2 regions of the Exiguobacterium sp. s64 genome follow, and region 2 is predicted to be linked to the other one. Evidence: predicted binding sites of a transcription regulator. Region 2 holds the regulator's gene; the other holds the start of a gene.
The links. The regulator Rex, encoded in region 2, represses fermentation and respiration genes when NADH is low (regulators of the CRP and FNR family bind a similar motif). The targets are predictions, from matches to a motif close to TTGTGAAATATTTCACAA.
Positions count from the first base shown of each region.

Region 1: KNP64_RS05070 (L-lactate dehydrogenase) is a predicted target of Rex. The motif match lies at 4,980-4,997, and genes of this name have one in related genera.

Region 1 covers NZ_JACSLH010000002.1:282,194-290,308, reverse strand. The annotation lists gene phoU (phosphate signaling complex protein PhoU) at 1-237, shown strand, start outside; gene KNP64_RS05095 (DUF4912 domain-containing protein) at 356-1,123, shown strand; gene KNP64_RS05090 (1,4-alpha-glucan branching protein domain-containing protein) at 1,138-3,339, shown strand; gene rpmG (50S ribosomal protein L33) at 3,424-3,588, shown strand; gene KNP64_RS05080 (5-formyltetrahydrofolate cyclo-ligase) at 3,643-4,197, shown strand; gene KNP64_RS05075 (DUF92 domain-containing protein) at 4,176-4,946, shown strand; gene KNP64_RS05070 (L-lactate dehydrogenase) at 5,116-6,072, shown strand; gene KNP64_RS05065 (rhomboid family intramembrane serine protease) at 6,225-7,277, shown strand; gene KNP64_RS05060 (M42 family metallopeptidase) at 7,293-8,115, shown strand, end outside.
Region 2 covers NZ_JACSLH010000013.1:36,411-44,525, forward strand. The annotation lists gene KNP64_RS13805 (FAD-dependent oxidoreductase) at 1-315, opposite strand, end outside; gene KNP64_RS13810 (YesK family protein) at 508-801, opposite strand; gene KNP64_RS13815 (hypothetical protein) at 908-3,547, opposite strand; gene tatC (twin-arginine translocase subunit TatC) at 3,688-4,476, opposite strand; gene KNP64_RS13825 (twin-arginine translocase TatA/TatE family subunit) at 4,479-4,697, opposite strand; gene KNP64_RS13830 (redox-sensing transcriptional repressor Rex) at 4,697-5,353, opposite strand; gene abc-f (ribosomal protection-like ABC-F family protein) at 5,503-7,404, shown strand; gene KNP64_RS13840 (hypothetical protein) at 7,401-7,808, shown strand; gene KNP64_RS13845 (hypothetical protein) at 7,859-8,115, opposite strand, start outside.

The sequences.
Region 1 (8,115 bases), on a different contig from region 2:
GGCGAGGTCAGCCGGGTGCGTGAATTGAATGAGATGGATAAAGTCATCGATGATTTGAACTTACAGACAATCAAACAATACATGGGATCCGTTCCGAATATGACGGTTGGAACGAACGACGTGTATGAGTTTTCGAACATCGCCCGTTATTTAGAACGGATGGGTGATCACGTGACCAATTTCGGAGAACATCTCATTTTCCTTGAAAAAGGGAAACATTATGATTTAAATCAGTGACAAGAGTGGTAAAGAACAACAGACCAGTTGTTCTTTACTTTTTTTTGTGCAGGAATTCACGGATAAGGAGCGAATAGTAGAACACATGGATTTTTTTTAGGAAGGGAGCCACACATATATGGAAGAGAAAATCGTTTCCTTGAAACAACAAGGACTGACGTTAAAACAGATTGCAGAACAATTAGATATGCCAATCGGGAAAGTCCAATACGCTTGGCGTAAATGGCGTTCCCAACATGGGGAGCCGGCGAAGCCGGTAGCCGCACCAAAACGAAAGACTAAAGGGAAGAAAGCAATGACATCTAAATCGAAGCAAGTACCCGCCTCGTCTGTGAAGCAGGTCGCTTCGACACTGCAACACGAGGAGCCTGCCCAATCACCGCTTCTTGACAAAGGTCCAGAAGGGTTCTGGAAGCTCCCAGACCGCTATGATCAAGATTTGATGCATGCGGTCGTCCAATCACCGAACGCCGTTTACGTCTTCTGGGAAGTGTCGGACAGCGTCAAAGAGACGCTCTCGATGCAATTTATGCGTCCATGGGAAGACTTGCCGAAAGCGTTCCGCATCCTTGACATCACATTGCTTGATTACGCGAGCGGGCATGCGAACCGGGCGTATACGTTCGAATTGCCGGAGATGACGAACAGTTGGTTCGTCCGTCCGCTCGACCCGAATACGACATACGTCTTTGAGTTTGGGATTCGGACGATGGAAGGGGAATTCCTTCCGCTGCTCGCCACATCGCCGATTGACACGCCACGAGCTGAGCCGGCCGGGCACGGTCGTTTCGCTGAACCAGTGCGCCGTTGGCAGTACGGGGAAGTCGAGGCTCCTGAATTACTCGATACGTTACCAAAATATTCCGCATACCGATTCGTGCGCTGAGGAGGATTTTTTAGATGAAACCAGGTTATTTTTCACTCGTCCTTCATGCCCACCTTCCGTACGTACGACATGAAGAGAAACATCGATTAGAAGAGAGATGGGTGTATGAAGCCATCTCAGAGACCTATATCCCGATTTTATGGCAAGTCGACCGTCTACAAAAACCGCTCCATTGGACGGTCAGCATCTCACCACCAGTCGTCGAGATGCTCGCTGACCCGCTCGTTCAGGACCGCTACGTGGAGCACTTGGATGAGATGCTCGAATTGATTGAGATCGAGCTCGCCGAAGGACGGAGCGAACAGGAAGTTGAGACGCTCCATTTTTATCGCGGGCGCTACAACGATTTGAAAACAACGTTCCTGCATTGGGAGAAAAACTTGAACCATGCGTTCCGTACATATCGTGAGCAAGGGTTCATCGATATGGTCACGTGTACGGCGACACACGGCTTCAACCCGCATTTGTTCACGGAACAGGCCGCCCGCGCGGAAATCCGTACCGGCTTGAACTGTTTCGAGCGTCATTACGGGTTCCGTCCGACAGGAATTTGGTTACCGGAATGCGCCTACACACCAGGGGTCGACCGTATCCTTTACGAAGAAGGGATTCGTTATACGTTCGTCGATGAGCACGCCTTGCTCGATGCCGATCCGACGCCGGACAAAGGCATTGGCGCTCCGGTCTACTCGCCACATGGCGTCGCCTTGTTCCCGCGTGACCAAATCATCTCCGGGAAAATCTGGAGCTCGATGATCGGGTATCCGGGCCATCCTGACTATCGCGAGTTTTATCGTGACCTCGCCTATGATCGCGACTGGGCGTATATCGAAAAGTTCATGCATCCGGAAGGCATTCGTTTCGATACGGGCTTGAAGATGCACCGCATCACGGGCGACACGGATGAGAAGGACTATTATGTCCGTGCCTGGGCCGAACATCAAATCGACAACCACGCCCTTGATTTCGCACAGACGCTCGAAGGGCATCTCGAGGCCCACGGTGGACAGATGTTCCCGCCGTTCCTCGTGACGGCACCGTTCGATGCTGAGCTGTTCGGACACTGGTGGTTTGAAGGACCTGAATTCCTCGGCAAGGTCGCCGAGCGGCTCGAAGAGTTTGGCATCGAGACAATCACGCCAGCCTTGTTCCTCGAGCGTCACTTCCAAGACCTCGAGACGGTCCACGTATCGATGAACACGTGGGGACGTAAAGGGTACGGCGACGTCTGGATCAACGAACGCAACGAATGGATGCTACGTCACTTACACATGATGGAGACGCAACTCGTCAAAGACGTGGCCGACTATCGTCACAAGTCGCCACTCGTCGACCGGACACTGATCCAACTCATTCGCCATTACGTACTCGCTGTGTCGAGTGACTGGGCGTTTATCCTCGACGGGCAGACTACGGCCCAATATGCGGCAGAACGGTTCCGCGAGCATACGCGATTGTTCGCCGAGCTCGAGACGGCACTTTATCAAGACAAGCTATCGGACGAGTTGCTCGCTGAACATTATCGCGCGTATCCGTTCCTTGACGATGTGGACATCGACATCGACACGTTCTTGTCGCCACACGACTATTATGTGACTACGGAGCGTGGCCAAGAGGACGAGGCAATCCTCGTCTTGACGCCTGAATATACAGGCAACGTCGTCGGGGACCTCGGTCGTCGCGTCATCGACGAGGTCGAGGCACGAGCAGCGGACGGGGAGACAGTGTACGTCTTGACACCGTTCAAAGAAGGGTTGCCGGAATATGAACGCCACAACCGTGTTCACGTGTACCGCGTTCGCCTGACGAGCCCGTTCTTGGAGCATGTGATGAACCAAGTTGCGGCTCAAAACGTGGCCTACGTCAAACTTGCACATGAGCTTGTCTCGAAAGTCACCTTCAAAGCGATTCATCAATTCGATTGGATGACGATTACAGCGGCACGTTCACTTGCGAAAGCACTACAAGTTCCGTTATACTCAACTATGTTGTCATTTGAAACGACTCGCAATCCGCATGGACACGGCGGACTGTTCGACGCAATCCATCGAATCGAGAGCAGCATCCTCGCTGAAGCCGATACGGTCTTTATTTGCGAACAACTGTCGACCGAGGAACTCGGAATGCGCTATCCGATTGGCGATAACGTAAAAACCTGCCTGCCGCTCGATGCTTCGCCATACGGGCAGAAACGTTTGAAAAAGAACACGAAATAACCTTGCTTTTTCAAATAAAACTTGGTAGGATAATTGAGTATGCTTAGACTGTAAAGCAAAAGCACTTGATACAACATCAGTAAGATGGGAGTGAAAGAAATGCGCGTTAAAATCACACTAGCTTGCACAGAAACAGGCGATCGCACGTACATCACGAAGAAAAACAAACGTAACAACCCAGAGCGCCTCGAATTGCGCAAATACAACCCACGTCTCCGTCGTCACACGCTTTACCGCGAAGTGAAATAATGAGACTGGCCGTCACTCATGTGGCGGCCTTTTTTTGAACAAGGGGGAATTGAAGTGATTGAAAAGAAACTACTCCGGCAAAATGTACATCGTCAAATCCGTGAACTCGACGACCGACCGGACCGGGACCGCGTCATCATACATACATTGACCGAACTGAAGGCGTGGCGAGAGGCGGATACGGTGGCCGTCACGCTCGCCCTCGATTTAGAGATTGATACGTTGCCACTCATTCGCTTAGCTTGGCAGGCAGGAAAATCGGTGTTCGTGCCGAAAGTTACAAAACAGGGACTTACGTTCCATGAAATTCATTCGTTCGAAGACCTTGAGCCGGGCGTCATGGGTATTTTAGAGCCGACGACGGTCGCGACGACGCGGACGATTGACGTCTGTATCGTGCCGGGACGTGTCTTTGACCGATCCGGGTATCGGATTGGTTGGGGTGGGGGGTATTACGACCGTTTTTTAGCGACGTATGAAGGTGTCACCATCTCGTTGGCCTATGACGTCCAACTGCTTGATGACATCCCGGTCGAGCCACACGACATTCCTGTCGAATTTATCGTGACGGAAAGGGAAACGATTCTATGCTCGCCATCTTTCTCGTAACTTGTCTGGTAGCCTTCGCCGGCTATCGTCTGCGCTCACTGACCCGTTCTGGGGCTGTCTTGACGGTCGTGACGGGTACAGTCATTGGGTACGGATTCGGTTGGTTCGGGCTCTATTTGCTCGGTGTCTTCTTTTCGACGTCATCGCTCGCCTCGAAATACCGTTCCCGCGACAAAGAGCCTGTCGATGAGATCGTTGAGAAATCGGGACCTCGTGACTTCGTTCAAGTGCTCGCCAATGGTGGTATCGGGATGGCGACGGCGCTCGGTATGTTGCTTACACCGAACGATGCCTGGTTATTCGCGTACATCGCTTCGATTGCGGCGGCGACGAGCGACACATGGGGCTCCGAGTTCGGGGTGCTCGCCAAACAAAAACCGCGCTCCATTTTGACGTTCCGCGAAGTGGAGCCGGGAACGAGTGGCGGGGTGTCTCCGTTCGGGACGTTCATGTCGGTCGCGGGGGCCACGGTCATTATCGTCGCTTCGTTGCCATTTATCGATATCAGCTTACGGTTCGCCGGCTTGTTGATTGCTCTCGGGTTGACCGGAAGCGTTGTCGACACTCTCCTTGGGGCGACGGTTCAACGCAAGTTTCGCTGTCGTGTATGCGGTAAGCTGACCGAGAAGAAAGTCCATCATCACGAGCCGACGACTTACGTTTCAGGCTGGCGCTTTCTCGGCAATGACGCCGTCAACTTTTTGGCGATCGCCTCGGCGGCGGCGATTAGTTTCCTCTTGCTGCGATGAGGGTAGTACAGTCAGTGAAGATGTTTCAAATGAATGTGAATATTGTCACAATATTGCCAAACTGAAAACGGTTTCCCTTGTAGTGAGTGTTTGTGAATGATGTTACAATCTTTATGTAACAGACAAAACAAAAACATGAAACAGATTGTTCGAAGGGTGGAGAATCAATATGGAAACATTAAATCATGCTAAAGTAACACGCGTCGCGCTCGTCGGGGCCGGAGCGGTCGGTGCCAGCTTTGCTTACCAATTGACGACAGCTAGTCTCTGTGAGGAACTTGTGATCATCGATATCAACAAATCGAAAGCTGAAGGGGAAGCAATGGACTTGAATCACGGTGTCTCGTTTGCCTCTTCACCGATGCGCGTCTGGGCAGGAGACTACACAGACTGTGGTGCAGCAGATATCGTCGTCATCACTGCCGGCGCACCGCAAAAACCAGGTGAAACACGTCTCGACCTCGTCGAAAAGAACGCCAAAATCATGAAGTCGATGATTGGGGACATCATGGCATCTGGTTTTGATGGCATCATCATCATCGCCTCGAACCCGGTCGACATCATGACCCACTTGGCTTGGAAATATTCAGGATTACCGAAGCATCGGGTGTTCGGTTCAGGAACGGTACTCGATACGTCACGTCTTCGCTACATGCTCGGTGATTACTTCAACGTCGATCCACGTAACTGCCACGCTTACATTATGGGCGAGCATGGCGACACAGAGTTCGCGGCATGGAGCAACGCCCGTATTTACGGAAAATCGGTCGAACAGTTGCTTGAAGAGAATGACGAGTACACATGGGAAGACCTAGAAGATATCTATGTCAACGTTCGTGACGCAGCCTACCATATCATCGAACGTAAAGGGGCGACGTACTACGCCATCGGTCTTGGTCTCCTTCGTCTTGTCAAAGCCGTGCTTCGCAACGAGAACACGTTATTGACGGTCGGTGCGCACTTGGACGGTGAGTACGGTTTGAACGACATCCACATCGGTGTACCAGCGATCATCAACCGTCAAGGTGTCCGTCAAGTCGTGGAAATCGAGTTATCAGAAGAAGAAAAACAAAAGATGCATCATTCGGCAGAAGTGCTCTTGAAAACGATGCAACCTGTCTTGTAAAACCGAGCAATCCTTCGCTCATCACCGTAGCCGGCTAACGCCGCTACGGTTTTTTTTGTCATCTGCTCTTCTCGACACGTTGCATAGAGGCTCTCTTTTGTCGCCAGCTATAATTTCCTTTAAAATAAAAGTATAGAAGGAGGTGACCATCGATGTCAGAGCCAGCTTGTTTTTGGGAAGACGTATATCGTGCGGTCGAATCGGGAGGGCGCATCGAGGGCATCTTAGAGCCGTCGCGGGCACTTTTATTGTTCGACACGAAAGCGGGGGACGTCTATCACCTCTACATACGGACGGACAAAGCCTGGGCGAACCATGTTGGCATGGACGTCGAGGCGGTCATGAACTCGTTTCGATTGGCCCGCATCGGTCGTGAGAAGTTACACGTCCACATTTACGGCGATCCGCTTGTCGATGAGGAGCGCCTATCGTCCCTCACGTTCCCGATCGCGGCGAAAGTGAAGCTCGGCATGAGACCGTGTGGGCAAACAGAAGAGTCGTACCGACCACGGGCCGTCGCGCTCGATCAACAACGGAAGAACGAACTAAAGCAACGGTTCTCCTTCGGGAAACCACAATTCGTCTATGGACTCATGTTCGTGACGTTTCTTGTCATGTGGTTCGCCGAATCGATCGGGTCGACGCTCGACCCGAATACGCTCATCCGCTTCGGAGCGAAAGTGAATCCGCTCATCGACGAAGGGGAATGGTGGCGCCTGGTCACACCGATGTTTCTCCATATCGGCTGGTTCCATTTCGCGATCAATATGTTCGCGCTTTGGTCGCTCGGTCCGCTTGTTGAACGGATGTACGGTTCGTCACGCTTCGTCACCATTTATTTGTTAGCCGGCGTCATCGCCACAGTCGCCTCTTACGCGTTCAGTGAAGCCATATCGGCCGGGGCATCGGGGGCGCTGTTCGGGCTGGTCGGGGCACTCCTCTATTTTGGCCTCCGAGACCGTTCCTTATTTATGAAGACGCTCGGTCCGCCGCTGTTTATTATGTTAGGATTAAACGTAGGACTCGCTTTCGTCCTTGGCGCTAGTTTGGACCATTCCGCACATGCGGGGGGGCTGGTCGGGGGTTTTCTGATGGCGGGAGTGGTCGGCTTGCCGGATGAGCATACGAAGAAGCGCCGCCTGTTGTTTGCGGTGATCGTACTCGTGGCATCTGGAGCGTTATTCTGGTTCGGCTATAATCGATGACAAAGGAGTAAGGATATGATTAATACGTTGAAGCAACTGGTTGAAATTCCGAGTCCGTCCGGCATGACGGATGAGGCGATCGGCTTCGTGGAGCAAGAACTCACGAATCTCGGCGTCGCCACGAAACGCTTGAATAAAGGAGCGCTCCTTGCGACGTTTGACGGGAAATCGGATCGGGCGCGCCTGTTGACGGCTCACGTCGACACGCTCGGGGCGATGGTGAAAGAGATTTTGCCGAGTGGCCGTCTACGGTTGACACAAGTCGGCGGCTATGCCTGGACCGCCATTGAAGGGGAGAACTGTTTGGTCCATGCGGAGGCGGGTGAACCTGTCGAAGGAACGATTCTTATCCATCAATCAAGCGTCCATGTGTATAAAGACACGAACAGTGCCGAACGGACGGCATCAAATATCGAGGTACGACTGGACGCTGACGTTCATTCGGCTGAAGACGTGCGTGCCCTGGGCATCGAGGTCGGGGACTTTGTCTCGTTCGATCCACGCTTTCGCCAGACGAACGCGGGTTATATCAAATCTCGACACCTCGACGACAAGGCGTCCGTCGCCATTTTGCTCGACTTGGCAAAAGACCTCGTCGGCGCCGACTTGCCACATCCGGTCCATTACTTGATCTCCAACTACGAAGAGGTCGGGTTCGGGGGCAACGCCGGGATCCCGGAGGCGGTGACCGAATATATCGCCGTCGATATGGGAGCGCTCGGGGACGGCCAGCACTCGGACGAATATACGGTTTCAATCTGCGCGAAAGATTCATCAGGTCCGTACGATCTTGGATTACGCCGTCAGTTCACCGCGTTGTGCCGGGAACACGGTATCG
Region 2 (8,115 bases):
GTCGAACGTGTCATAGACGTCTTCTCCCGTGTCGAGGTTTTTCGCATGGACCGTCTTCGCTTCCGTGTCGATGTTCAACACGTCGTGCTTCATGCGCATCGTCGCACCGAGTTCTTCGAGCTCGGCCGGTGACGCGTAGAAGAGCTCCTCCGCACGTTTGACGACACCGCCGACGTGGAGGGCGATCCCACATGAGAGAAAGCTGACGTTGTCGTTGCGTTCATACACCGTGATGTCGAGATTGTCGTGCTTGGCGAGTAATCCTTTGACGGCTGCTGTTCCTGCGTGTGTACATCCGATGACTGCGATTTTCATATGGTTGTCTCTCCTTTGAGTGTTAGGCAAGTTATTGTTTGTGATAAATATCACATTTACTTTCTGAACTTAGTGTACTATTTCACAAGAAGGTTTGACAATCCCTTTGCTCATTTTTTCACGTAATTATGTCTAAAGTTTGAACTCCATGTGTGACAACAAAAAAACCGTCCCGTAACCGGAACGGTTCACTTATGAGTTTGTGGTGCGTCGCCCTTTGACCCAGTGATAGATAACGACGCTGATATAGGTGAGGAGACCGATCACATACAGACTAATGCCAATCAAAATCCAGCCCAGCGCGTCCCACCCGCGGACGAAGACGAGTCCGATGATACACGATACGTATCCCACGACGAGCAACGTTAACGAGAAGACGAGTCTTCGCTTGAATCGCGATTTCAAAAAGTTCAGCACGGCAATCAACAAAATTGTCGTCAACACGCCGATGATGATGAGTTCATCCCCATAGTACTCCCAAGCCATCGCTTCTCCCCCTGACCTATGTTCGATTGGCTCCATCGTATCACGTCCTCCCCCTGTTCCCCATCTCTAAAAAAAGCCATCCGCATCATCGCGAATGGCTTCTCAGTTAACGAACATAAATCGTCTTCGTCACGCTTCGGCCTTTTGGCGTCACGAGACGGAGTGTCAATTTCGTTCCTTTCTTTTGTGGGGTGAAGCTGAGCGTTGTCGACGTGGCCGTCACCGTCTTCTTCGCGAGGACCGTCGATCCCCGCGTGAGCGTCAATGTGCCGTACGCGACGTTCGATGTCGCCTTCAGTGTCTTCGATGCACTTGATGGAATCGTCGTTATGAGCGTCGGTGTCGGTCCAGTCGTCACCTTCACCGTCTGCACATGTCGGAACGTCCCGTTTTGGCTCGTCAACGAGAGCGTCGTATTGACCGGTTGACGGGTGAAGCGGAGCGTCACCCGTCCGGTGCTGCTCGCTTTTGCTGTGGCGAGCACCGTCGACCCTTTTTTCAACGTCACCGTGCTATTCGGGATCACATATCCGACCCAGAGCGACTTCTCATCGTTAATCGAGAGCGTCGACAACGATGTCTTCGGCAACTGGATCGAGACGTCACGCGATTTCGAGCCGACCGATGCTTTGACGCGAACACGATCCCCCGGTTTGGCGGGGACGGTGTAACGTGTCGTCGAGAGGCGTTTGGCCGAGACGAGCTTGTCATTTACATAGAAGCGCACCGTCGCCGTGCTCGTCTTCTTGATCGTGAGCGTCGCTTGTGTCTTTGTCATCAACGTATCCGTCACACTGAGCGTCGGTGTGAACGCACGAACTGTTTTCGTGAGTTCGTACGTCGCATCGCCGTTCGAGCGTGTGACGAGGATGACTTCCCCTTCTTTTAATGGCGTCTCGAACGTGTACGGCATCGTGCGGGTTGTCGCCACATGCGTACCGTTTCGATAGATGCGATAGGCTTGATCGGTACTCGATGTGACGTTGATGGATTTGTCGTACATCAACGGTGTCCGAGTCCACGTAAAGACAGGCGGTTCCACTCTTGTATCCACGGTTGTGAGCCGGAACGCTGAAGCGGGTGCCTCTTTCAATTTAAAGTAGACTTTTGTTCCGATGTCTACAGGCATCGTATTGAACTCTTTAATCGAAATGAGTCCGTCTTCATCTGCCTGCTCGTTCGAAATTTCGTAGTATTTGCCACTGCGAATCAACACATCCACTGCGGCGTTCGGCGTCGTTTTCAATGTGACACCTGAAGTGACCGTTTTCGTCAGAACCGAGATACCATTTGATGAAGTATCGTCACTTTCTTTGACCGTCTGAAGTTCAATCGGATCGGCGTAAACACCTGACCCACTACCGATTTTCACAGTCACACGCGATCCAGGTGTGAACCACCGCGCCGGTTGCCACGTGTAACGCCCCGACTCATCCGATTGGACCGTCGCCGATTGATAGTTCAACAATGAATCCGATGAGTTCGATTGATACAAGTTTTTCGTCACACTGACAAACACCGGCGTGTTCGGTGCCGTCTTCCCGCTAATCGGACCTAAGACACCGGTTGGCGGGTCGAGCGTGAGCGGCACATAGTTCGATGCCCATAAGTCTAACCGGCGCTCAAAATCGTTCCACTTAAAAATCATGTCATACGACTCATTCGTCTGTAACGTCAGTTTCCCTTGCTCCCAAACGAACAGGTCGTCTTGATAGGCTAAACGTGCCGTCAGCTCAGTCGCTGGAATCGGTAAGGCCGTACCATCAACGAGCGTGGCCGTTCCGTTGACGTCATATGGACGACCTACCTCATAGCGATTCGTCGTTTTCGGCACATTGACATTCAGTTGCCATGGCGCTTTCCATAAAGACTCCGGCGTGTACACTTCCGTCTTCTTCATACCAAAAACGTACCACGGACCGTGTTGTCGAATGTCAGCGTCATCAATCGGTGCCTCTTTCCACTCATTCGTGCTGACGTTATAACTGACATAGAATGTCGTATACATTTCTCGCGTCATGAAGTAGTAGGTGCCGTCTTTCCACGTAAGATTACTTACGTTTGCTGCATCTTTCTCAATCCATCGTTTCGTCGCCAAATCGAAAATAAACATGTGCTCCGAGTCATCACTTTTGATCACGAACCATTGATTCGCTTCTTTCATGTGACGGGCCCACCTCACCTGTCCTGAATAGGAACTGATTGTCTCAAGCACCTCTCCTGTAACCGTCCGCTTCGTCACTTGACCGTCGGCGAATGCGAGGACGTTCCCGTCATCGAGCAGACTGTATACCTGATCGCTGCCTTTCGTTAGCGATCCGAGAATATCACCTGACATCGATGTGATAATATACTTTTCGTCATCAGCCCATAACATCATTCCTGTTGTTACATTCGTTGAGACGAGTCGATTCTCACTTCCTGCTTCGATTGGGAATGTCGTCGCTTCATTCGTACGTATATCCCACATCACCCACTCCGGCCATCCTTTTAACATAAATCGGCCGTCTCCGATAGCATACATATTATAAGCAGCAGACACGCGAATCGGTAACGTATATTCCTCACCGGTCTCAATGTGAACAAGCGTCTCCGGATTTCCCGAACGCCACACATACCCACTATCTCCTACGACTTCTCCTGCCGGAATGATTTCCGGTTTGGCATAGTCTTCTGCTCGAACTTCGACTCCCGGTGCCACCATCATGACGAGCACCACGAGCATGCTCCATAACCACTTGTTCATTAGTCTCCTCATTTCTGTTTATGAATGCATAACTTTCAAAAATAATCCATTTTTTGATTTAACCCTCCTAATTTTAAGTTGTTTTTTCAAAATTGAATAGCCCTAAAATCAAAAAAACACCACGTCGTATGACATGGTGTTCACTTCTCATTCATTTGTTTCATCAAATCCATCTGTTCTTTCACCATCGCCTCTTTCTCACGTCGGAGCACGCCCCGGTACGTGATACGTGAAATCGATAAGCTGATCTCATACAAGAAGAAGAGCGGCAGTGACACCATAAGGTGCGACGTCAAATCCGGCGGCGTGATAAAGGCCGCGACGACGAACAAGGCGAAGTAGGCGTACTTCCGAATCGATGACAGGAAGTACGGCGTCACGACACCGATGCGCGTCAAGAACATCGTCACGACCGGCAACTGGAATAACAGTCCGAATGGGATGGTCAGTTGCAGCAAGAACGTGAAGTAGTTCGACGCCCCGATGATTTGCGTCAGACCAAGGTCTTGCCCGAGGTCCGTCGAGATATCGAGGACGAGCGGGAACAACCAATAGTAGGCGAACGCGAGACCGATCAAGAACAAGATGAAGATGATCGGAATATAGGCGAGCGTCGCTTTCCGCTCGTTCGGATGCAGACCAGGTGCGACAAACGCCCACAGTTGATACAGTAGAAACGGACCAGCCGCGACGAGCCCGATGACGAGCGCCAAGTTCAAGTAAATCATAAGCGGGTCCGCGACCCCAAAGGCGTTCAATTCAAGGCCTCGTTCGACGAGGTCGGCCTGGAGATAGGCGAGCACATATTTGACACTCGGCAAAGCAATCAAAAAGAAGGCAAAGACGACAAATGCCGACAGCATCAGTCGTCTCCGCAGCTCTGTCAAGTGGTCGGACAGTGCCCGTTCTTGATCAGGTTGATGATTCATGATTACTGCTCTTTCTTCTCAATTTCTTTCTTGTCTTTCTCGTCATGCTCGTTCATCATGCCACTCGTGGCATTTTTGAACTCACGGAGCGTTTGTCCGGCGGCGCGTCCGAATTCAGGCAATTTCTTCGGCCCGAAGATGATAAGCGCGACGATGGCGATAATGAAGATACTCGCTCCCCCAGGAATACCGACGACGAGCAACGATGATAGTAATTCCATTATTGATGGACCCCCTCAGCAGATGGATAGTGTTGCATAAAGTAAATGAGCGACTGGAGTTCGATCGACAAGTCGATGTGATGGACGCGGACCGTGTCCGGCACCGTGAGACGGGCCGGCGTGAAGTTCAAGATGCCTTTGATACCGAAGCGGACCAAGTCGTCCGCGACCGGTTGCGCATAGGCAGACGGCACCGTGAGAATGGCGACGTCAATCTTGTTCTGTTTCATGATCTGTTCCATCTCATCGACGTGATGAATCGGGACACCGGACATCGTCGTGCCGACTTTTGTCTCGTCTGCGTCGAACCCGACGACGATATGTGTGTTATTGTTTTTAAGGAAGTTATAGTTGACGAAAGCTGTCCCGAGATGACCAACCCCGACCAAGGCGACGTTCGTAATCTCGTCCTGATTCAGTGTCTTACGGAAAAAGTCTAACAGATACTGTACGTTATAGCCATATCCCTTTTTACCGAGCGCACCGAAGTACGAGAAATCGCGACGGATCGTGGCCGAATCGACCTTGACCGCCTCGCTCAGTTCAGCAGAAGAGACACGCTGTTTTCCTGATGAATGTAGGCTTTGGATAAACCGATAGTATAGTGGCAACCGTTTGGCTGTCGCTTGCGGAATCTTTGGTTCGTTTTGACTCAACGGAAAGAGCCTCCTTTTTACGACGCGTTTCAAACGAATCTAATTTCATACACCTTGATTGTAAACGAATTCACATGACCACTCAATGAATATACCTGAAATGGGGAAGAAATAAAGTATACTAAATAGAGAGAAAGGGGTTTTTTCACTTGATCCTACTGCAAGTCAATAACTTATCGAAATCATTCGGCGTCGAGCCGATTTTAGAGAACGTCAAACTCGAAATTCAAGAAGGCGAACGCGTCGCCCTCGTCGGCCGGAACGGCGCCGGCAAGTCGACATTGCTCAAAGTCATCGCCGGGGAATACAACTATGACTCAGGCGATATCATGAAACCGAAAGACGTGACGATCGGCTATCTCGCCCAAGATTCAGGGTTAGAGTCGAACGAGACGATGTGGAACGAGATGCTCACCGTCTTCACCGATTTGATCGAACAGGAGAAGACGCTCCGCCGTATGGAACAAGACATGGGTTCTGAACGCATCTTGAACGACCCGGCCGCCTATGAGCGCCTGCTGTCGTCTTACGATGAAGAACAACATACGTTCAAAGACCGCGGCGGCTATCAATACGAGGCGACGATCCGCTCTGTGCTTCACGGGATGCGCTTCTATCCGGACGACTTCGAGCGCCGTATCGATACGCTCTCCGGTGGACAACGAACACGTCTCGCCCTCGCGAAGATGCTCCTGCAAAGTCCAGACCTGCTCATCTTGGATGAGCCGACGAACCACTTGGACATCGAGACGCTCGGCTGGCTCGAGAAGTATTTGAGTGGCTATAAAGGCGCCGTCCTCATCGTCTCCCACGACCGCTACTTCCTCGACCGTGTCGTCTCGGTCGTTTATGAGTTGTCACGCCATCGGAGCCGTCGCTTCGTCGGCAACTATACGAAGTATCTCGAACAAAAGGCCGCCATCTACGAGCAAGAGAAGAAGCAGTTCGAGTCGCAACAAGAAGAGATCGCCAAGATGCAGGACTTCATCCAGCGTAACATCGCCCGGGCGACGACGACGAAGCGGGCCCAGAGCGTCCGCAAACGTCTCGAGAAAGTCGACCGGATGGAAGCGCCGGACGGTGATGAGCGCAGTGCCGTCCTCTCGTTCTCAATCAAACGTCAAAGCGGGAACGACGTATTGAGTGCGAGCGATCTTGCCATCGGCTATGAAGAACCGATCGCCCAACAGCTCCGCTTCCAATTGCAGCGCGGCGAATCGGTCGCCCTCGTCGGCCCGAACGGAGTCGGCAAATCAACGCTCCTGAAAGTGTTGACGAAACAACAGCCGCCCCTTACCGGTGACATCCGCTACGGCACCGGCGTCGAGATCGGCTACTACGACCAGGAGCAACAGAACTTGTCGGATGCCAACCGCGTCATTGACGAGATTTGGAACGACTGGCCGCTCATGCGTGAACAAGAAGTCCGCAGCCTGCTTGGTCAGTTCTTGTTCAGCGGTGACGACGTGATGAAGCGCGTCCATGAACTGTCGGGTGGAGAGCGGGCCCGCTTGACGCTCGCGAAACTGAAGCTCGAGCAACCAAACTTGCTCATCTTGGATGAGCCGACGAACCACTTGGACCTCGACTCGAAGATGATTCTCGAGAACGCCCTCGTCGACTACCCGGGCACAATCTTGTTCGTATCGCACGACCGTTACTTCATCGACCGGCTCGCGACGCGCGTCTTAGAGATCACACCGAACGGCATCGACGAATACCTCGGCGATTACTCGTATTACGTCGAGAAGAAAGAAGAACTTGAAGAACTGGCCCGACTCGCACGCGTTGAGACGAAACAAGTCATCGTCAAGAAACAGCGCGCCGACAAGGAACAGCAACGCGAGGAGCGCCGGATGAAACAACGGATCGAGGAGATCGAGCTCACGATTGAGCAACACGAGGCCCGTCTCGAAGAGATCGAGCAACTGTTGTGTGAACCGGACGTCTTCAACGACTTCGCTCGGGCACAGGAACTGTCGACCGAGTCCGATGCGACGAAAGAATCGATCACGGCACTGTATGCAGAATGGGAGGAGCTCCATTCATGATGCGATTCCGTGCGATGCGAATCGAGTGGATGCACGCCTTCCTGACTGGTCTCGCCTACATCGTTCCGACCGGGACGGAGTACGTATCCGAACTGATTCGTGGGGAACCGACGGTCGTTCCGTCGTTCCTGTTTTATTTCTTGCCGGTCGTCATCGGCTTCATCATCCAGACGTGGAGCGGGATTGTCATCAGCTTGTTGAGCGGCCTGCTTATGAGCACCCTGTTTATCCGCCTCGTCGTCTGGCCAGTCGATGTGACCGTGCACAGTTTTTACGCCCCGGGCTCGGTGTGGGGACACTTCTATCAGTCGACGCTCCTCATGTGGGTGCTCGCACTGATTGTCTACGTCGTGAGCCGGGTGAATATGTGGTATAAACAAAAGAAACATCATCCAGAAGTATAAAAACAGGGAAGCCGCTCTCCATTGTGGAGGTCAGCTTCCCTGTTTTACGTTTAGAAATAACGCAGCGGTTGGAATCCGCGTGTATGGAAGTCGAGCTTGAGGCCGTCTTCCGTGATGAAGAACACGTACTCGTTCGTGTCGACGTCGCGGACGAACACTTTGTAGAACGTGAGCGTCTCCTCACGGTTCGTCACATACTTCGCCTCATGCGTCGAGATGACTTGTGCGAACAGTTGCTCTTCGTCAAATTCGTTGACGATGTCCTCGAACTTGGCCGCTTCCGCTTCGGTCGCTTCCCGGCCCGGGG